DNA from 2 places in the Exiguobacterium sp. s40 genome. Region 1 is predicted to be linked to the other one. Evidence: riboswitches for the same ligand, from Rfam matches in the RefSeq annotation. Region 1 holds a riboswitch; the other holds the start of a gene.
What was found. A riboswitch is a leader RNA that binds a small molecule or an ion and turns the genes downstream of it on or off. The one in region 1 is predicted to bind FMN.

Region 1 (10,513 bases):
TCGAGGCGTTCCAACTGTTCGGATACACGGGGCTGATGGCGACGTTCCTCATCCTGTCGCTCCTCAAGATGGGGTTATCGAAAGCGACGGAGACCGAAGAGACGCAGTCGAAAATCGATCAAGTCGAACGGTTGAAAGAGCAACTGTACCGCGTCGACAACGAGCAACTGCTCATCGAGAAGTTTTGGAACGGGCTCCGGGAAGTCGTCGAGCTCGAGCGCGGCTGGCTTCAAGTCAATCGGGACGGGCACCGGACGTTTTATGATATCAGCGGCCGTACGTCCACCCCCGTCGCCGACGCCTCCACACTCGAACGGCACCGCGACGCGGAAGAACCGTACTTTGTGTATGATTCGCTTCATGAGTGGCATCCCGACCTGCAGGCACATCAAACCGAGCTCCATCATTCGGCACTCGTCATCCAACCGGTGTCGAGCACGACGAACGCGGTCAGCTGTATGATCTCGACGACGGCGAACGGGGCTTACGACGGGGCGATCGCCGTCGAGCTCCATCGCCTGTTGAAGACACTGTCCTGGTCGCTCGAACGGATCGACGAACGGAACCGTCTCCAACATGAAAGTTTGACCGATCCGATGACGGGACTCCCGAACCAGCGGGCGCTCAAGCGGTGGACGAAAGAGCGGTTGAACGATGTCGCATCGTATCCGTTGTCGGTGTTCTTGGTCGACCTCGATCATTTCAAGGCGATCAACGACACGTACGGTCACGCGTTCGGGGATGAGGTGTTGATTGAGGCCGGCGTGTTGTTTACGCGTCTCATCCGAAGCGGGGACCTCGTCACCCGTTACGGCGGCGAAGAGTTCGTCTTCGTCTTCCCACGGATGGATGAGGCCGCGGCCATCGTGACAGGGGAGAAGATTCGTCAAGCGCTCCGCAACCATCCGTTCGGATTGGAAGGGATTCGCGTCCAGGTGACGGCGAGCATCGGCATCGAGACGATCCACGAGTACGAGGATCTCGATACATTGCTCCGCCACGCCGACCGGGCCATGTACGTCGGTGCGAAATTCAATGGACGGGACCGGGTCGCCCATTACCGCGACACGTCGACGGAACGGATTCAATGATGAAGGAGAACACCGGCTCATCGGTGTTCTCCTTTTTTGTCTGATCAACATGAACGATGCTTGGGCCGATGCCCTCCGTTCCTGGGGCGATGCGGATGCCTCCGCAGCGCGTGCCGCGCTTTACGGGGTCATCCTTGCATCGCCCTCCCCTAGGAGTTCGGGCACCGGCCTAGGCGCCGTTGAACGAATGTTAAATCGAATTCGATTCGCTCGTCCCTCGGCGCCCCGACTCTTGCAGAACAGCAATCCGACGGAGACCCAGCAGCGTAAGCGATGCGGCTCCGGGATTGCCTGCAGAAAGCGTGGGCGCCGAAAGGACGAGCGACAACGGTACACCTACAAAATAAAGGAGGACACCGGATACCCGGCGTCCTCCTTATGAATGAAAGATTATAATTTCTGATTGAAGATTTCTGACTCGACCGCGTGAATCGCAGCCGACCACGAGCCGTAACGATGAAGGATGGCTTTCGTGGATGGTTTGTTGTTTCGTTTTGCCCATTCGCGATACGCTTCAAAGGAAAGAGAGAAGCCCATCTCGTGAATCGCTTCACGAAGTGCGTTCGAGAGCTCGGATTTGGAGTAGGTCACACTCGCTTCAAGTCCGGCCTCGGCACACGCATCGTGCCATGAGCCGAACGTCTTGACGATATGGTAATGGCTCGGTGCTTTCGGATGAAGCTTGCGCCATTCCTGATATTTTTTGAGCGTGATAATCGATCCCATGTCACGCGAGTAGAGGGCAAGCGTCTCGATGATATCTTCGCGCGTGTACTTCGGCATTTTATCCGGGAGGTCGACGGTCGCCTCTCCATGCCATTCGTAGCCGGCGATGGCGAGCGCCTCGGCCCATGACCCGAACTGTCGGATAATCGACTCGGGAGATGGCCAGCTTTGTTCCATCGCGAAGCGACGATACACAGAGCGACGTGGACGTTCCTTCAACAAGTCGCCGAGTAGACGGATACAGTGAATCATCCTCTGTTGCTCGGTGGACAAGTGGTGGGATTTAGTGGATAGCGTTTGACTCAATGATGGTTCCTCCTTCCATGGACTCATATCTGAACCGACAAAGATTACGAAATTGCTTCTACAATCATACTATCGGCCAGTTTTTACAATTTATAAGTGCATTTTTCAAGTTTTTCATACCAAATTTGAAATGGGATAGGTCTAAGGTCTGGTATGAAATTAGAAAAAATGGTAACAGTTCTATTAAAAATTTAATATTAAATGGGTTCAATTGTAAACAAAAAGTTTTATGGTGGCTGAAATGTCATATTCTGTACGAAAAAGTACCCAACTGGCCAATGGGGTCATCACCGTTGCACCAGTTGAGTACTCTTCTATAATAAATTTAATTTTCAGACTAATCAATGAAAGTTTTGAAAATAACGATTTTTTTTGAAAGGGTGGTCAGTGGAATAGGCGGTCTGCTAAAATAATGGAATTGATGTAAAAAAGAAAAGAGGATATTACGATATGACAATATGGTTGTTCTACTTACTGCTCGGTTTGATTCAAGGCTTCACGGAGCCGATCCCGATTTCGTCAAGCGGTCACTTGGTCATCTTCCAAGAGCTGTTCGATATCGAACTGCCGGGACTCTCGTTCGAGATATTCGTGAACTTTGCCTCGCTCCTCGCCGTCTTGACGATTTATCGGAAAGACGTCGTCCGTCTCGTCGTCAGTCTGTGGACGTTCTTATTTAAGAAAGATCGCAGTGACGAAACGATGATTGATGTTAAGTTCATCGGGCTCTTGCTCATCGCGACCGTCCCGGCTGGTTTGCTCGGTGTCTTGTTTGGTGATTGGATCGGGGAGACGCTCGGTGGAGTCGCCACGGTCGGTTACACGCTCATCTTGACTGGGCTTGCGCTCTGGTTCATCCGCAACATGCGCGGGAACAAAGGCGACGGCGGCATCACGCTCCGCGACGCGATTTTGATTGGACTTGCTCAAGCGGTCGCACTCATTCCAGGGATCAGCCGCTCCGGCGCCACAATCGTCATGGCGATGCTCCTCGGCATCAAGCAAGAGTCGGCCCTCCGCTTCTCGTTCTTCTTATTCATCCCGGTCAGTCTCGGGACGATGATTTTAGATGGGCCCGCCTTGTTCACGAATCCGGAAACGCGCGAACTGTTCGGACCGCTCATCTTGGCGTTCATCGCCTCGTACGCGCTCACGGCCATCTCGCTCAAATGGTTCCAACACATCATGGCAAAAGGCGAGCTCAAGTATTTCTCGTTCTATTGCTGGATCGTCGGTCTCCTCGTCGTCCTATTCTTGGCTTGATTTTCAAGGCGTTGCTCATACGAGCGGCGCCTTTTTTGCGCATTTCGTTTTGCCATCGATTTATTTTTGCGCTAAAGTGAAGGTGTACAAACAAATATTCCTTCGGGGTCGGGTGAAAGTCCCAACCGGCGGTGATGGGCGCGAGCCTTAAGTCCGTGACCCGGGCGCACGTGTGCGAACGGTGGATCTAGTGCGATTCTAGAGCCGACAGTATAGTCTGGATGGGAGAAGGAAACAGAACAGGTCCGCGCGACCTGTAGTTCGTCGTACGTTTTTCTGTAAAGAAAACGCTTATTTGGCTTGCCCAAATGACGACCGACACCTCCCACCGAGACCTTGAGGATCATTCCTTGAGGTCTTTTTGTTTGTGCGAAACAAGGAGGGAGATTATGAATCAGTACATGCAACAAGCCATCCAATTGGCCAAGTCCGCCTCATCGACCGGCATCAACCCGCGCGTCGGCGCCGTCGTCGTCAAAGACGGCCGGGTCGTCGGATTCGGCGCTCATCTGAAAGCTGGGGAAGCGCATGCCGAGGTGCACGCCATCCGCATGGCCGGGGCCGCCGCCTATGGCGCGACGATGTACGTCACGCTCGAACCGTGCTCGCATCACGGCAAGACGCCGCCGTGTGCCGACCTGCTCGTCGAGTCCGGGATCAAGCGTGCCGTCATCGCGATGGAAGACCCGAATCCGCTCGTCTCAGGGCGCGGCATCGCTCGATTGAAAGCGGCCGGGATTGACGTCGAGGTCGGGCTGCTCGAGCGTGAGGCGCGGGCGCTCAATACGGCGTTCTTGCGTTCACTCGAGACGAAGCGGCCATACGTCATCTTGAAGACGGCGACGAGCCTAGACGGCAAAGTCGCGCTTGATCACGGTGACAGCAAGTGGGTGACCGGGACAGTAGCGAGACGGGACGTCCATGAACTGCGGGCGACGGTCGACGCCGTCTTGACCGGTGTCGGCACCGTCCTCGTCGACGATCCGGCCCTGACTGTCAGGCTCGACCGTGAGACGACACAACCGCTCCGAATCGTGCTCGACCGTGAGTTGCGTACGCCGCTCTCGAGTCAGCTCGTCCGAACGGCGACCGACGTACCGGTGCTTCTGTACACGACTTCGGACGACCAAACAAAACGTGACGCGCTGACAGCGAATGGCGTCGAAATCCCCGACTACACATCGCTCGAAGCTGTCCTGCAAGACGTCTACGCACGCGGCGTCGGTCGTATGCTCGTCGAAGCGGGACCGACACTCGTCACTTCACTCTTGGACGGACAGTTCGTCGACGAGTGGGTCATGTACCAGTCGCCACGCGTATTCGGCGGCAAGGGCGGTTTCTACCGCTCGCATCATGACGGTCCGCTCGATGCAGTTGAGCGGTTCGACGTTCAAACGGTGGAGACGGTCGGTACCGACATCAAACTGATCATGCGAAAGGAGGGGTCCGATGTTCACGGGAATCGTTGAAGAGATCGGCAGTGTCAAGGCAGTGAAACGGAACGGTCCGTCACTTCGGCTCACGCTGAGCGGGAAGGTCGTCCTCGAGGATGTGAAGCTCGGCGACAGCATCTCCGTCAACGGCATCTGTCTCACCGTGACGACGTTCGATCGCGACAGTTTCTCGGTCGACGTCATGCCGGAGACGCTCAAGGCGTCGAGTTTTGACGGGGTCCGCCCCGGCACGAACGTCAACTTGGAGCGGGCCATGCCCGCGAACGGACGCTTCGGCGGCCATTTCGTCTCGGGTCACGTCGATGGCGTCGGACGTATCGTCAAAAAACGGTCGCTCGCGAACGCCGTCTATGTCGACATCAGCTGCGAACCGTCGCTCCTCCGCTACATCGTCCCGAAAGGTTCGATCTCGGTCGACGGGACGAGCTTGACGGTGTTTGATGTCACCGAACGCGGGTTCACGTTGTCGCTCATCCCGCACACGTACAGTGAGACGGTACTCGGGATGAAACAGGCCGGAGACGCGGTCAATTTGGAATGTGACATGTTAGCTAAATATATGGAAAAACTCGTAAGTCAAAAACCGATGACGCTCGAATCGCTGGCGTCGCAAGGGTATGGAAAGGCGGGATGGTAATGTTCCACACGATTGAAGAAGCAGTCGAAGACTTGAAGATGGGACGACCGATTATCGTCGTCGACGATGAGGACCGCGAGGACGAAGGGGACTTCGTCGTCCTCGCGGACAAAATGACGGCTGAGACGATGAACTTCCTCATCACGGAAGGGAAAGGGCTCGTCTGCGCCTCCCTCGCCGAAGAAGTGGCCGTCCGGCTCGATTTGCAGCCGATGGTCGCAAACAGCACCGATCCACACGGGACGGCGTTCACGGTCAGCGTCGATCACATCGATTCGACGACGGGCATCTCGGCGAGCGAACGGGCGCATACAGTGCGCGAACTCGCGAACATCAACGCCCGTCCGGCTGATTTTCAACGTCCGGGACATATCTTCCCGCTCATCGCGAAAAAAGGTGGCGTCTCGGTACGACGTGGACATACGGAAGCGTCGGTCGATTTGGCGCGACTCGCCGGAAGTGAACCGGTCGCCGTCATCTGTGAGATTATCCGCCCGGATGGCGAGATGGCCCGGGTGCCGGACCTCGCACGCGTCGCGGAAGAGCATGATTTAAAATTCATCACGATCGAGGCGCTCGTCCGCTATATGGAGACGGACCTCGTCAGTCGAGAGGCGGACGTATCGCTCCCCTCGGTGAAAGGGGACTTCCGATTGATCGGGTATCGGAACGTCCTCGACCGGGAAGAGCACGTCGCACTCCTGAAAGGTGAACTCGAACATGCGCCGCTCGTCCGCATCCATTCCGAGTGTCTGACCGGCGACGTGTTCGGCTCCTATCGTTGCGATTGCGGGCCACAACTCGACACAGCGATGGCGAAAGTGGAAGCCGAAGGCGGTGTCATCTTGTACATGCGACAAGAAGGGCGCGGCATCGGTCTGCTCAACAAGTTGAAGGCGTACGAACTACAAGAACAAGGGCTTGATACGGTCGAGGCGAACGTCGCGCTCGGTCTGCACGCCGATTTACGCGATTACCGGGTCAGCGCGGCGATGCTTCGTGACTTCGGGATCACGAAAGTCCGGCTCATGACGAACAACCCGGAAAAAGTCGAAGCCTTGGAAGCGTGCGGGATCACGGTCATCGAACGTGTCCCGATTATCGTCGGCGCCCATGCGGCGAACGAGAAGTACCGAATGACGAAACAACAAAAAATGAACCACTTTGGAGGAGAAGAATCATGATGCATACATTTGAAGGAAACTTGGTCGGAAAAGGCTTGAAAGTCGGAATCGTCGTCGGACGGTTCAATGATCTCATCACGATGCGCTTGCTGGACGGGGCGAAAGATGCGCTCAAGCGCCACGGCGTCGAACAAGATGACGTCGAGATCGCATTCGTCCCGGGAGCGTTCGAACTCCCCCTCGTCGCCAAAAAGATGGCGATGAGCAAGAAATATGACGCCGTCATCACACTCGGTGCCGTCATCCGCGGGGCGACGCCACACTTCGACTACGTCTGCAGCGAAGCGGCGAAAGGTGTCGCCCAAGCAAGTTATCAGTCAGAAGTACCGGTCATCTTCGGCGTCTTGACGACCGAGACGATCGAGCAGGCCATTGAGCGCGCCGGCACGAAAGCCGGGAACAAAGGCTGGGAAGCGGCAACGGCGGCCATCGAGATGGCGAACTTGATGCGCGCGTTTTAATAGTATGGAGGAGAGCGAATCGGCTCTCCTCTTTTTTTGTCGTTAGCAACGCGTGTGTCCCGGGAAAAGAATAAGGTGAAAAGGGGGCGACGGTGATGTGGGAATGGGTGGCTCAACTGAGCCCGGCCATGCAGGCACTGCTCGGGACGATGTTCACGTGGGGGATGACCGCGCTTGGGGCGGCCATCGTCTTTATGACGAAGTCGATCAACGCGCGGTTGATGGACAGTATGCTCGGGTTTGCCGGCGGGGTCATGATCGCCGCTAGTTTTTGGTCACTCCTTGCGCCAGCCATCGAGATGGCGGAGCAAGACGCGATGCCGGCTTGGTTGCCGGCCACCGTCGGCTTTTTAGCGGGCGGTCTGTTTTTGGCGGTCGTCGATAAACTGATCCCGCACGTGCATCCGACATCTCCGATTGAGGACGCGGAAGGTATCCGCCCGCAAAAACGAAAGCGGAGCACGTTGCTCGTCTTGGCGATCACGCTGCACAACATTCCGGAAGGACTGGCCGTCGGCGTCGCCTTCGGGGTGGTCGCGGCCGATTTCCCGTCCGCTTCGCTGACGGGTGCCATCGCGTTGCCCATCGGGATCGGCATTCAAAACTTTCCGGAAGGTGCCGCCGTGTCGCTCCCGCTCAGGCGAGACGGGCTCTCCCGGCGCCGAAGTTTTTTCTACGGTCAGTTATCGGGCATGGTCGAACCGGCGGCTGCCTTGGTCGGTGTCTGGGCCGTGCTCGTCATGGAGCCGCTGTTGCCGTTCGCGCTCAGCTTTGCCGCCGGGGCGATGATTTTCGTCGTCGTCGAAGAGGTCATCCCTGGGTCGCAAGAGAACGGGCATAAAGATATGGCATCGATGGCATTGATGCTCGGCTTCACGATCATGATGATTTTAGATGTAGCGCTCGGGTGAGGGCATGACAAAAGGAGCGCTGACGGTTGCGTCGGCGCTCCTTTATGTAGTGAAAAGCCCGGCTCAAATGAGCCGGGCTTTTGGATTAAAACGTCTCAGACGTCGTTTTTGCTTGCATGTGGAGTTGGATATAATCCGGTCCGCCTGCTTTTGAGTCTGTGCCTGACATGTTGAACCCGCCGAACGGCTGATAGCCGACGATGGCGCCTGTGCAACCACGGTTGAAATACAAGTTGCCGACGTGGAAGTTCTGACGCGCGTACTCTTGGTTCGAGCGGTCACGCGTGAGGACGGCACCCGTCAAGCCGTATTCCGTGTTGTTGGCGATGTCGATTGCTTCTTTGAAATCTTTCGCTTTCGTGAAGGCGACGATCGGTCCAAAGATCTCTTCTTGCATGAGACGTGCTTTCGGCGCGACGTCAGCGACGACCGTCGGCTCGATGAAGTAGCCTGTCGAGTCGTCGGCTTTACCACCGGCGACGATTTTGCCTTCTTCTTTGGCGACGTCGAAGTATGATGTGATCTTCTTGAACGCGGCCGCATCGATGACCGGTCCCATGAAATGTTCGTTCTGCTCCGTGTTGCCGACCGAGAGTTCGTTCGTCAATTCGACGACGCGATCGAGCACCGTGTCATACACGCTGTCGACGATGACGGCGCGCGAACAAGCCGAACATTTTTGACCTGAGAAACCGAATGCTGATTTGACGATCGATTGGGCCGCGAGTTCGAGGTCCGCTGATTCGTCGACGACGATCGTGTCTTTTCCGCCCATCTCAGCGATGACGCGTTTGAGCCAGATTTGGCCGTCGTTCAATTTCGAGGCACGCTCGTTGATGCGCAAGCCCACATCACGTGAACCTGTGAAGCTGATGAAGCGTGTCTTCGGATGGTCGACGAGGTAGTCACCGACTTCAGCGCCTGGTCCCGGGATGAAGTTGAGGACGCCTTTCGGCAAGCCTGCCTCTTCCATGACCTCGACGAATTTCGCAGCGACGATCGGTGTCGTCGAAGCTGGTTTCAAGAGGATCGTGTTACCGGCGACGATGGCCGCGACGGCCGTCCCTGCCATGATCGCGAACGGGAAGTTCCAAGGGCTGATGACAATCCCGACCCCGAGTGGGATGTAGTCATAGCGGTTGTATTCGCCCGGACGGCTCTCGACTTTTTTACCTGGTTTGAGCTCGAGCATTTGACGTGCGTAGTACTCCATGAAGTCGATCGCTTCCGCTGTATCCGCGTCTGCTTCGTTCCACGGCTTGCCTGCCTCTTTGACAAGGTAAGCTGAGAACTCGTGCTTGCGCTTGCGGACGATGTTCGCCGCTTTGAACAAGACGTCGGCACGGACGGCCGGGTCGACGTGACGCCATGAGTCGAACGCAGTGAGCGCTTCTTGCATCGCACGCTCCGCGAGCTCTTGGTTCGCTTTCGAGACGTGTCCGATGACTTCTTCTTTGTTAGCTGGGTTGTAAGACGTGATTTTGCTTTCCGTCGTAACTTTTTCCCCACCGATTACGAGCGGATAGTCTTTCCCGAGCTCACCGTTCACCTTCTCGATTGCCGCTTGGATGGCTGCGGCGTTCTCTTTGTTTGTAAAGTCTGTGAATGGTTCATGTTTGTATGGAATCATTCTCGTTCCCCCTTAAAAAGTGATCAAGCAGTTAAGCGCTTACGTCTGTATTGTATCGAAAATCTTGGTGAAATCCTAGTGAAACAATTTTCCAGAAAAGCGTGTCGTTTTCGCTCGAAATCGAGTCGTGGTAGGATGAGGGTACAGGACGACTTGCGAAGGGAATGATTGAATGAACAAGTGGATGATGCCGCTCGCGCTGACCGTGTTGCTCGCGGGATGCGGGACGGCAGACGAAACGCCGACGGAAGAGGCGGCCGAAGAGACGAAAACGCCGCTCCCGGAAGCGGTCGAGACCTTGTATACGTCATACCAACAAGCGCTCGAAAACGGTGATGCGGCGGCACTCAAAGCCATCGACTATGCGGGCGAGTTGACTGACATCCCGGCAACGGGCGCGAAGACGCGCGAGCTCACACCAGGCGATATGTACGAGAGCTGGGTGAACGAGGACGGGGACGTCGCGTTCATCGTCCATGAGATGGAGGACGCGGACGGCAATGAACTGCCGAACCGACTCTCGAAAGTCGCTATCAAAGAAGGGGAGGACTGGAAACTCGTCGTCACCCCGGCTCTTATCCCGGCCGACGTGATTGGGGAAGTTGGCGACATGTTGACGGGAATCGAGGCGAACGAGTACGGCGTGAATGCAGAAGCGAACGCCCGTCTCGCCGAAGTGCCGGAAGACGAGGCTGGCCCGATTTATGACCAAGTGAACGCCCAAACCGACTACGTCGCGCTCGAGGCCGACAATAACGTCTTCTTGCTCATGTCTGAGACACTCACCGTACCAGAGAACCAAGACACGATGGCCAACTACTTCGAGGCGTACCGGACGTGGTATACCGAC
Region 2 (10,513 bases), on a different contig from region 1:
CAGTTTTGAGCGGAGTTGTGCGCTCGACAACGTCGGGAACGCTTGCTTCATGAGAGCGAGGTTACCAGCGACGTACGGAGTCGCCATCGATGTCCCGCTCATTTGGCCGTATCCGCCAGTTGCGAGTGTCGAGTTAATGCTCACGCCTGGTGCCGCGACTTCGACCGTGCTGCCTGTAGCCGAGAATGAAGCGCGATTGTTGTTGATGTCCGTCGCTGCGACAGCGATGGCCGAGCTGTATCGGGCCGGGTAGTTGACGAGGTCGCCCGATCCGTCGGTGCGTCCGTTGTTACCGGCTGCCGCGACGACGAGGATGCCAGCATTATTGGCACGGTCGACGACTTGTTGGAGCGTTGAGGATGGACTCGTCGTCCCGAGACTCAAGTTGATGACGTCCATATCGTTCGTGATTGACCAATCGATCCCGGCGATAATACTCGATAGGCTACCGCTACCGTTCGCCTCGAGTGCCTTGACGGCGTAAATGCTCGCCTCGTGGGCAATCCCGACGGTCCCAATGCTGTTGTTACGGGCCGCGATGATACCAGCGACGTGCGTCCCGTGACCGTTGTCATCCGCGTACGAGCTCGTGACTGTGCTGAATGAGGCACCGCCCGAAATCGTCAAATCAGGATGCGGCGAGATCCCCGTATCGACGACCGATACTTTCACGCCTTTCCCGGTGTATCCGCTCTGCCAAGCCGATGGGGCTTTCAACTTCGGGATGCCCCAGTCTTGCGTCTGGTTTTCGATTTGCACTGTTTGATCGACTTCCACGTGGGCAACGTTCGGATTGTTCTTCAAGCCCTTCAAGGCAGCCTTCGGTACTTCGAGGGCAGCGGCCGGAAGATTTTTGTACTGTTGGCGAACTTCCATGCCTTCGATTGAGAGCGGGATGTTCTTCGCTGACTCTTTGAAGACGACGATGACGCGTTCTTTCGATTTGTTGGGAGCAGCTTCCGCGGCTTCCGGGACGGTTGACAAGACGAGCAATGAGGCGAGGACAGTGCTACAGATTTTTTTCAACTTGTTTCCTCCTTCGGGTTATGTAGGCGAGGCGACACGAAGTCGTTCGGCCGTGACCCTAGAGTAACAAGTTTTGCCAACGGGTAGAATATGTCAATCGAATCAATAATCTGAATATTTAGATAAGGATACAGGGGATTCAGATACAAGACTTTTGGCTCAACACGACGGTGGCTGAACGACAAATGGATTGCTTTACACTAAAAAGGATCGACCGAGATGGCCGACCCAGGCATGTTATTTAATGACTTTATGTTTCCAAAGAATTCCGGACTTGAGCAACCGTGCGACTTTTCCGGTGAGCGATTGCTTGCCCATGAAGACGCCGAATCCGGCCTTCTTCCCAAGCGATCCTAACGTGCCTCGGAGTTTGATATCCGGCAAATCCGGATACCCGACACCTTTCCATTTACAGAGTAGCACTTGGACGATCTGTTCGGCCTGCGCTTCCGCGAGCTGACCCGAAGGTGCATACGGCAGGCTGGCGTTGTCCCCGACGACGAAGATGTCGGGCTGTTCCGGGACGTAGTGGTGTGGTGTCAATTTGACACGTCCACCCCCATCGAGTTCCCAACCTTGGTTGCGGACGACGGCGACCGGTTGAATCCCGGCGGTCCACACCGTCAAATCAGAAGCGAAGTGCTGTTCATGGTTCCATAACCCATCGGCGTCGACCCGGACGATGTTCGAGTTGTTGATGACTTCGACACCATGTTCCTCGAACCAAGACTGGACATACATCGAGACTCGGTTTGATAGGAACGATAGGACGGACGGGCCGCGGTCGAACAAACGGACCGTCAAGTCGGGACGACTCTCGCGCAGCTCGCTGGCGAGCTCGACACCGGACAGGCCGGCACCGACGATCGAGACGACCGATCCCGGAGATAGGCCGTTGATTGCTTGTTGGGTCTTTCGTGATTCTTCTAACGTTTGGATGCTGTACGTGAACTCGGCGGCACCGGGTACGTTATGGTACTTGTCCTCGCAACCGAGGCCGATGACGAGGTCGTCGTACGGCACTTTTTCCCCGCTCGCGAGCAGGACCATTTTGTCCCCCGTATCGATATCGGTGACTTGGCCGTATATGTAGTCGACCTCTTCTGGAAAATCGATGCGGATGTCACGATCCGACACGGTCCCCGCCGCAAGTGCATAATACTCTGTTTTTAATCCATGGTAAGGCAGACGGTCGATGAGTGTGATCGATACGTCCTTCAGCTGATGGCCGAGGACACGTTCGATTACACGCATACCCCCGTAACCGCCTCCCAAGACGACTAATTTGCGCATAAAAATCCCCCTTTGTTACACTTCAACTGTATCATGTTATAATACGCCGTAGAAGAACCATTTTCCTGCTTTGAAGGAAAGGGGAAGGGTGAATGACATGATGAATCCGATCATTGAGTTCTGTGCCTCCAATTTAGCGATGGGTTCACAAATCGCCCGCGCCAAATTAGAGTCCGATCCAGACTTAGACGTCGTCGAATATGGCTGTACGGGCTACTGCGGCGTCTGTTCGCTTGACTTGTTTTGTCTCGTCGATGGTGAGGTCGTGACCGGGGATACACCGGAACAACTCGTGACGAATGTATATGAAAAAATTGAAGAAATGGCATGGTGAAAAAGTTTGAAGGACCTTCAAACTTTTTTTATTTTGACCGTTTTGACCCGTTGCATTTTTAAAAAGGGTCTGTTATATTCAAAGAGGTTCGAATGTAGGTTGTCTGACGTTTAACAACAGAAAAAGAAAGCGTTTCAAACGGTAGGACACATCTCGATTCGGGTATATCACATTATCAGGTTTCCCCAATATGAAAGGAGCACAACACCAATGAATATCATGAGTGTGGTTGGTATTTTGGCACTAATTGGAATCGCTTACATCTTCTCGACCAACCGTAAAGCCATCAAATGGCGCACCGTGCTTGCCGCTTTCGCGGTACAGTTTACGTTCGCCTTCCTCGTCCTCTTCACTACAGTAGGACGTAACGCATTAGAATGGATCTCAGGCGGCGTACAAAGCGTCTTGAACACGGCGAACGCCGGGATCAGCTTCGTCTTCGGTACAGCTGTCGGCGGAGACAACTTCGTCTTCGCGTTCCAAGTGTTGACGATTATCGTCTTCATGTCGTCACTCATCGCACTTCTCTACTATGTAGGTGTCATGCAGTGGGTGATTCGTATCCTCGGTACGGCTCTCGCCAAAGCACTTGGCACGTCACGTAAAGAGTCGCTCTCAGCGACAGCGAACATCTTCGTCGGTCAGACGGAAGCACCGCTCGTCATCAAACCTTACCTTCCAACGATGACGCAATCGGAACTCTTCGCTGTCATGGTCGGTGGTCTCGCCTCGGTTGCCGGTTCAGTTCTTGCTGGATACGCTGCTCTTGGTGTACCGCTCGAGTACTTGCTCGCAGCGAGCTTCATGGCTGCTCCTGCTGGTCTCATGTTCGCGAAAATCATCGTCCCGGAAACAGACGTACCGGATGACGATATCGAAATCGCTGAAGATGAAGAGAACAAGGCAGCGAACTTCGTCGATGCAGCCGCTCGCGGTGCCTCTGACGGTCTCTTCCTTGCATTGAACGTCGGTGCGATGCTTCTCGCCTTCGTTTCATTGATCGCGCTCGTTAACTTGATTCTCGGTGGAATCGGTGGCTTGTTCGGTTTCGACGGTCTCACGCTTCAATTGATTCTTGGTTATGTGTTCGCACCTCTCGCATTCGTGATCGGTGTGCCATGGGCAGATGCTGTTCAATTCGGTAGCTTCCTCGGACAAAAACTCGTGTTGAACGAATTCGTCGCTTTCTCTGAATTCGCACCAATCATCGGTTCTGGTGATCTCTCGGCACGTACGGAAGCTATGATCGCGTTCGCACTCTGTGGATTCGCCAACATCTCATCACTCGCCATCCTTCTCGGTGGTCTTGGTGGAATGGCGCCGAACCGTCGGAACGACATCGCGCGCATGGGTGTCCTCGCGATTCTCGCAGGTACGCTTGCCAACTTGATGTCAGCGACACTCGCTGGTCTTCTTCTCTAATCAAACACGGTATACTCAGAGTGATCACTTCGGTGGTCACTCTTTTTTGTTGTGACGTTTATGAATGAACAGCAAAAACCGACCGTAAGGCGGTCGGTTTCACTAGTGTTTATCATCCCTGACGAGGTATATCCACTTCTTGGAGTCTCGGCCAAGTGGCTTGCCAATTCTTTTTATTGATCCGGGCTCGATAAATATGATGGTGTGAAGCGTCGTTCGCAAAGGCCGGGGTCGGTCGTAACTTTAGTTCGACTATGTCGTCGATACCGTAAGGGGCGGCCAGCTTCAAGCGTCCGCCCGCATCAAGACTGACACCGATGGCCGTGACCGTCTCAGGGAAATGGGCCAAGGCGTCGACCGCAGATTGATACGGTGGCAATTGATTGACCAGATGCATGCGGGCCTGGTTTTTGACCGACCAAGGGACGTTCGGTAACAGGTCGTGCAGTTGTGCCTCATACTGTTTTTCAATCGCCTCGTCGATGTGAGATCGGTCAAAGTAGATGACATCGACGTCCTCGGTCGGCGTCGGTACTTCGTAGCCGTGCGCGTCATCCCATATTTTTGCCCGCACGTATCCGGCACAAATCCACCAATCGGGTAAACCGAGCGAAGCGACGATTGTCAACAGACGCATCAGTTCCACATCAGTCTCTAAAAAATGGGTCACATCTTCAGTCGTGTTCAATCCATCTCCTTCTATTCTCTCATTAGCATAGCGTACCTATACAAAAAGCACCTAGACTGATGTCCAGGTGCTTTACGTTTAAGCTTGAAGTTGCATGCGCTGGCGTTCGATCCACGGCTTCAATTTGAGGAAGAGTGGGACGAACAAGGCGCTGATCAACAACGCTTTAATGAGGTTGAACGGCAAGATACCGTATAGGACGAGGTCCGTTTTGACAGCCGGTTGTGCCATCTCGGTCATGCCAAAGAAGAACGCGTAGGCTGGTAAGATGAGCAAATAGTTCAAGATCGCCAAGCTGAGTGCCATCGTGATCGTACCGGCCACGAGGCCTGAAGCGAGCGCTTTATTCGTTTTACGTTTATGGTAGAACCATGCGACCGGATACATGAAGGCGACACCTGCAAAGAAGTTTGCGACTTCGCCGACCGGAACGCCGCCACCGTTGAAGACATAGTAGAGGACATTTTTTAGAGCGACGACCACGACGCCTGCGAGTGGGGAGAACACGATCCCGGCGACGAGCGCGGGAATGTCACTGAAATCCACTTTTAGGAACGGTGGTAGGAAAGGCAGCGGGAAGTTAAAGAGCATGAGGACAAAAGAAATGGCCCCGAGCATCGATAGCGTCACCAGTGTTGTCAATCGTTTGTTGCGCGTTGTTTTCATCAAAATCTCTCCTTTTGTCGCTCCTTGATGAATGGCACCCGTCGCATAGAAAAACCCGATTGTATCAAACAATCGGGAGAGTTTACGCGCATACGAAATAGATGTTCTCGTCGGTGTTTAGACCACGCCGAAGAAAACATCCGGATATCGGTCGGATGCCGCCATCTTCTCCCATCCAGACTTTACTGTCGGCTTTCGAATCTCACGAAATCAGCAAGCAACGCCTTGCTCGCTCACGGGCTGAGAAGAACTAGTCTTCAATACCGCCGGTCGGGAATTTCACCCTGCCCCGAAGATGGAACGATTTAATTTTTTTTGTTACAGTTTAGTTATACAAGATATTTCACAAAATCTCAAGTCAGTTGACTTGAAGTTAAGATAACGAAGGAGGAGTTCAGATGATTCATTTGACAGAATCAGCCGCATTACAAGTCATCGATATGATGAAACAGACCGAACGCCCCGACGACCAGTACTTGCGGATTAAAGTGCAAGGAGGCGGGTGTACCGGCCTGTCTTACGGGATGGGGTTTGATGAGGATAAGACAGACAAGGACGTTCAGTTTGACCACTATGGTGTCCGTGTCATCGTCGCGGAAGCCGATCACGGGGTCGTCGACGGTCTCGAGATTGACTATAAGCAGTCGATGCTCGGAGGCGGCTTCACGATTAAAAATCCGAACGCCATCGCCACGTGCGGTTGCGGCTCGAGTTTCCGGACGGCATCGAACGCCGGGACACCTGGGGATTGCTAAACGAAAGGCCAATCATGTCTCATGATTGGCCTTTTTTGTATTCAGTCTGTCTCTTCAATCAGAATTAATCGAATGAGTTTCGAAGCCGCGTCTAACTCGATTTGATGTTGCCAAGGACGAAACGCTGTGATTTTACACGTGTCGTTCGTGATGCGGAACGAACAGACGCTCTCTTCCTCTTGGTCAAGGACCGAGTAACGGCTGAAGTCCGATAAGCTTTGGTAAATGGCATATTGTGTCGGTAATTCACACGACCATCCTTTTTCTAATGTGATCTGATGCATGCGTCTCGCCTCTTTCTTCTCTATATATATAAGAATAACAAAAATATTCAAGGATGTGGAAGATTAGTCGAGAGGATGCAAGGGAAAATGAAAAGAGATGTCATTTCATGTAGGAGGGGCAGGGACGATGAGAAAAGTATTGATTTTTGGTGGCTCACGCTATTTTGGAAAGCGGTTGGCGCTTCGGTTGGCGGAGGCCGGTGACGATGTGACGATTGTGACGCGTGGACAACTGCAAGTACCCGAGGCGGAGGGCATCCGGTCGATCAGAGGGGACCGACAGTCGGTGGCGACGATGAAAGATTTGTCACGCGACCATTACGACCTCGTCTATGACAATATTTGCTTTAACCCGTACCAGGCAAAGATCGCCTCGGACGCTTTCATGGACCAAGTCGGTAAATATGTGCTCACGTCGACGATGTCGGTTTATGCGCCAGGCGCCGAGTTGAAAGAAAGTGATTTCAATCCGCTCCATCATGACTATCATCTCGAATCCGAACATGATTACGGGCAAGGGAAGCGAGAGGCTGAATCTTATTTCTTCCATCGCGCCTCGTTCCCGGTCGCGACGGTCCGCTTGCCAATCGTGCTCGGACCCGACGACTATACAGACCGTCTCAAGTTTTATATCGACGCCGTCCGACGGGAAGAGCCGATCGTACTGCATCACCCGGAAGCGAAGATGGGGTTCATCTCAAGCTTTGAGGCGGCAGCCTTTCTAGAATGGGTCGGTCGGGCGAACGTGACCGGACCGTTCAACGCGGCGAGTGAAGGGGTCATCTCGCTCGGGGCACTCATGGAACGGATCGGCCATCACTTAAATAAACCGGTCCAGATCATCAAAGATGGCGAGTCGTCGCCGTACGATACGGACGTCGACTATTATATGTCGATTGCCGAGGCGAAAAAGGCCGGGTTCGTCTTCACCCAACTCGACGACTGGCTCGACCGGGTCATTGTACAAACAATCCGCAAATGAAAAATGGCCCTCATCATCGCGATGAGGGCCACATCGTTATTTCCCGGCAAATACCGAAGTCGAATGTTGTGGGTGACGCGCTGTCGGGTCGACGAGCTGCTTCACTTGGTTGATGGCGATCGGGGCTTCACCGAAGCCTGTCGCAATCAATTTCACTTTTCCTTCATAAGTCGCGATGTCACCACAGGCGAAGATGCCGGCGACCGTCGTCTCCATGCGTGAGTCGACGCGGATCGTGTTCTTCTCGAACTCCATGCCCCAGTTTTTGATTGGGCCGAGCGATGAGACGAAACCGTAGTTACAGATGAGGTCGTCGATTTCGACGAATTTCGATTCGCCGTCTTTGTCCGTCAATTCGACCGACTCGATGTGTGTCTCACCTGAAAGTGACTCAATGTTATATGGCGTCCACACGTTGATCGTCGAGGCCTTCATTTGCTCGACCGTATGCTCGTGGGCACGGAAACGGTCACGGCGGTGAACGATATGGACTTCCTTGGCGATGCCTTCAAGCATGAGCGCCCAGTCGACGGCAGAGTCGCCGCCGCCAGCGATCATGACGCGGCGGTCGCGGAACTTCTCCATGTTGTCGACGAAGTAATGAAGGTTGGCATAATCTTCGCAACCATCGATGCCGAGCGGTCGTGCGGCGAATGCCCCGTTCCCGGCCGTGATGATGATGGCTTTCGTATGGTACTCATCCTTGTTCGTCGTAATCTGGAACGTGCCGTCTTCAAGACGTTCGACCGTCTCGACCGTCTCCCCGAAGCGATAGTCCTGCTCGAACTGATCGGCTTGGGCTTTTAATTGGTCAATCAAATCTTGGGCTTTCACTTTCGGGAAACCGGCGATGTCGTAAATATATTTTTCTGGATACAGTGTCGATAATTGTCCGCCGAGCTGCGGCAAACTTTCAATCAACGCCGTATCGAGTTGGCGCATACCTGCATAAAATGCGGTGAACAGTCCGACCGGGCCGCCACCGATGATGATCACATCTTTCGTCGATTTCATCGAATTCCTCCTCAAAACGTATACATCCATTATAGTGACAATCGTGAATTAAATCCATTCTGTACAAACATCCTATACATTCAAAAAAAATTCAAGAAGATAAGCTTTTCCATTGAGAAAACGAAATAAACAGCGTACAATGAACGAGAAGCAATTGTGAACATTGGTTGAACAAGGTTTAGGCTTTATTGTGAACATTCATGTGAAAAAACACACAACGTGATTGTTCAAGAAAACAAAACTATCAAAACAAGGTGGAAATGAACATGAAACGACCTAACATTGTTATTCTTGGCGCAGGTTTCGGTGGACTCATCACAGCGGTGAACCTCCAGAAGACGCTCTCAGCTGGCGACGCGAACATCACGCTCATCAACAAGCATGATTACCATTACCAGACGACGTGGCTCCATGAACCAGCGGCCGGAACGATGAAACCGGAGCAAGCTCGTATCTACATCAACGACGTTGTGAACCCGTCACGCGTGAAATTTGTCAAAGGGATCGTCGATCGCGTCGATACTACGGCTAAACAAGTACTCCTCGCAGACGGCTCGACTGTTGAATATGATTATGTCGTGTTCGCACTCGGCGGCATTCCAGAAACATTCGGAATCCCAGGCCTCAAAGAGAACGCGATGACAATCAGTTCATTGAACAGCGTCCGTAAAATCAAAGAACATATCGAATACTCATTCGCACAATACAAGACGAACGGGTCGGCTGACCGCTCGTACGTGACAATCGTCGTCGGCGGTGCAGGTTTCACAGGTATCGAGTTCCTCGGTGAGCTCGTCAACCGTGTCCCTGAGCTTTGCAAGCAGTATGACGTGCCACGTGAAGCGGTTCGTATCGTGAACATCGAGGCGGCTCCGACCGTCCTTCCTGGTTTCGACCCAGAACTTACGACGTATGCACAGAAATGGCTCGAGCGTAACGGTGTCGAGATGAAACTCGGCAACGGCATCAAAGGCGTTGAGCCTGGCGTCGTCACGTTCGGTCCGCTTCAAGGCGACACGACGGAGACGATCGCAGCGAACACGATCCTTTGGACAGGTGGCGTGAGCGGTAGCCCGATCATCGAGAAATCTGGTTTTGAAGCGGTCCGTAACCGTGTCATGGTCGAGGCGGACAACCGTGCCCCTGGTCACGACAACGTCTTCATCATCGGTGACTGCTCGGCTGTCATGGATCCGGTCTCAAACCGTCCATACCCGCCGACTGCTCAAATCGCGACGCAACAAGCGCACAACGTAGCGAAAAACATCGCGGCGCTCATCAACGGAAAATCGACTTCGAAATTCACGTATGAGAGCAAAGGGACAGTCGCTTCACTTGGCCATAACGACGGCATCGGCATCGTCATGGGCAAAAAGATCTTCGGTCGCAACGCTTCATTCATGAAGAAAGTGATCGACAACAAACACTTCATCGAATTGAAGAAGTACGGTCTCGTCCTCAAAAAAGGTAAATTCTAAGCAATATGACCAAGTAGCCCGCTCATCCGAACGGGCTACTTTTTTGATGACGCCTCATGGTTCACCTTTGACCTAAGAGAGGGCGATTCGGTATAATAGACAACGGGAAAAGGGGGCAATCGCATGCATATCATCCAGGCTGTCATTGGGGCGATTCTTTATTTGGTCATCTTCTTCAGCATCGGCTTCATTTTGAACATGCTACTTAAAAAAACATGGACGCTCGTGTTCATCTATCCGATTTTCGTCATTATGATGATTGATAACGTCAAGCTCTCGAGTTACATCACGGAGACATCGACCGCGCTCGCCAACGTTTACGAACGGGTGCTCGGACTTCAGTTTTTGGATGTGTTCATGCTTGGTTTCGGACTGCTCGGTGCGATTTTGGCCGGCGTCACGATCCGCTACTTGCGTAAGAGTGGTTACTCAATGTTTTAAAGACGGCAGAAATGTTCGTCTTTTTTGTTTTCTGCCTACTTTTTTAGAAGGCGAACCGATATACTAGATAAGATAACGATTTAATTAGTAAGGGATGCGATGAGAATGACATTACCGATGTATACGATCA

Region 2: linked by a shared signal. The riboswitch ahead of KNP02_RS01475 (ECF transporter S component) and the one ahead of ribD (bifunctional diaminohydroxyphosphoribosylaminopyrimidine deaminase/5-amino-6-(5-phosphoribosylamino)uracil reductase RibD) in region 1 are both predicted to bind FMN.

What each region holds. Positions count from the first base shown of each region.
Region 1 is NZ_JACSLC010000002.1:104,515-115,027, forward strand. It holds gene KNP02_RS02120 (GGDEF domain-containing protein) at 1-1,091, shown strand, start outside; gene KNP02_RS02125 (homing endonuclease associated repeat-containing protein) at 1,482-2,123, opposite strand; gene KNP02_RS02130 (undecaprenyl-diphosphate phosphatase) at 2,574-3,386, shown strand; FMN riboswitch at 3,481-3,623, shown strand; gene ribD (bifunctional diaminohydroxyphosphoribosylaminopyrimidine deaminase/5-amino-6-(5-phosphoribosylamino)uracil reductase RibD) at 3,776-4,855, shown strand; gene ribE (riboflavin synthase) at 4,836-5,477, shown strand; gene ribB (3,4-dihydroxy-2-butanone-4-phosphate synthase) at 5,477-6,661, shown strand; gene ribH (6,7-dimethyl-8-ribityllumazine synthase) at 6,658-7,122, shown strand; gene KNP02_RS02155 (ZIP family metal transporter) at 7,218-8,033, shown strand; gene pruA (L-glutamate gamma-semialdehyde dehydrogenase) at 8,119-9,663, opposite strand; gene KNP02_RS02165 (nuclear transport factor 2 family protein) at 9,836-10,513, shown strand, end outside.
Region 2 is NZ_JACSLC010000001.1:289,016-299,528, reverse strand. It holds gene KNP02_RS01500 (S8 family serine peptidase) at 1-1,026, opposite strand, end outside; gene KNP02_RS01495 (NAD(P)/FAD-dependent oxidoreductase) at 1,264-2,319, opposite strand; gene KNP02_RS01490 (YuzB family protein) at 2,417-2,653, shown strand; gene KNP02_RS01485 (NupC/NupG family nucleoside CNT transporter) at 2,864-4,075, shown strand; gene KNP02_RS01480 (nucleotidyltransferase family protein) at 4,188-4,712, opposite strand; gene KNP02_RS01475 (ECF transporter S component) at 4,842-5,429, opposite strand; FMN riboswitch at 5,589-5,730, opposite strand; gene KNP02_RS01470 (HesB/IscA family protein) at 5,828-6,184, shown strand; gene KNP02_RS01465 (hypothetical protein) at 6,226-6,468, opposite strand; gene KNP02_RS01460 (NAD-dependent epimerase/dehydratase family protein) at 6,596-7,450, shown strand; gene KNP02_RS01455 (NAD(P)/FAD-dependent oxidoreductase) at 7,487-8,464, opposite strand; gene KNP02_RS01450 (NAD(P)/FAD-dependent oxidoreductase) at 8,731-9,942, shown strand; gene KNP02_RS01445 (YuiB family protein) at 10,066-10,383, shown strand; gene glcT (glucose PTS transporter transcription antiterminator GlcT) at 10,489-10,513, shown strand, end outside.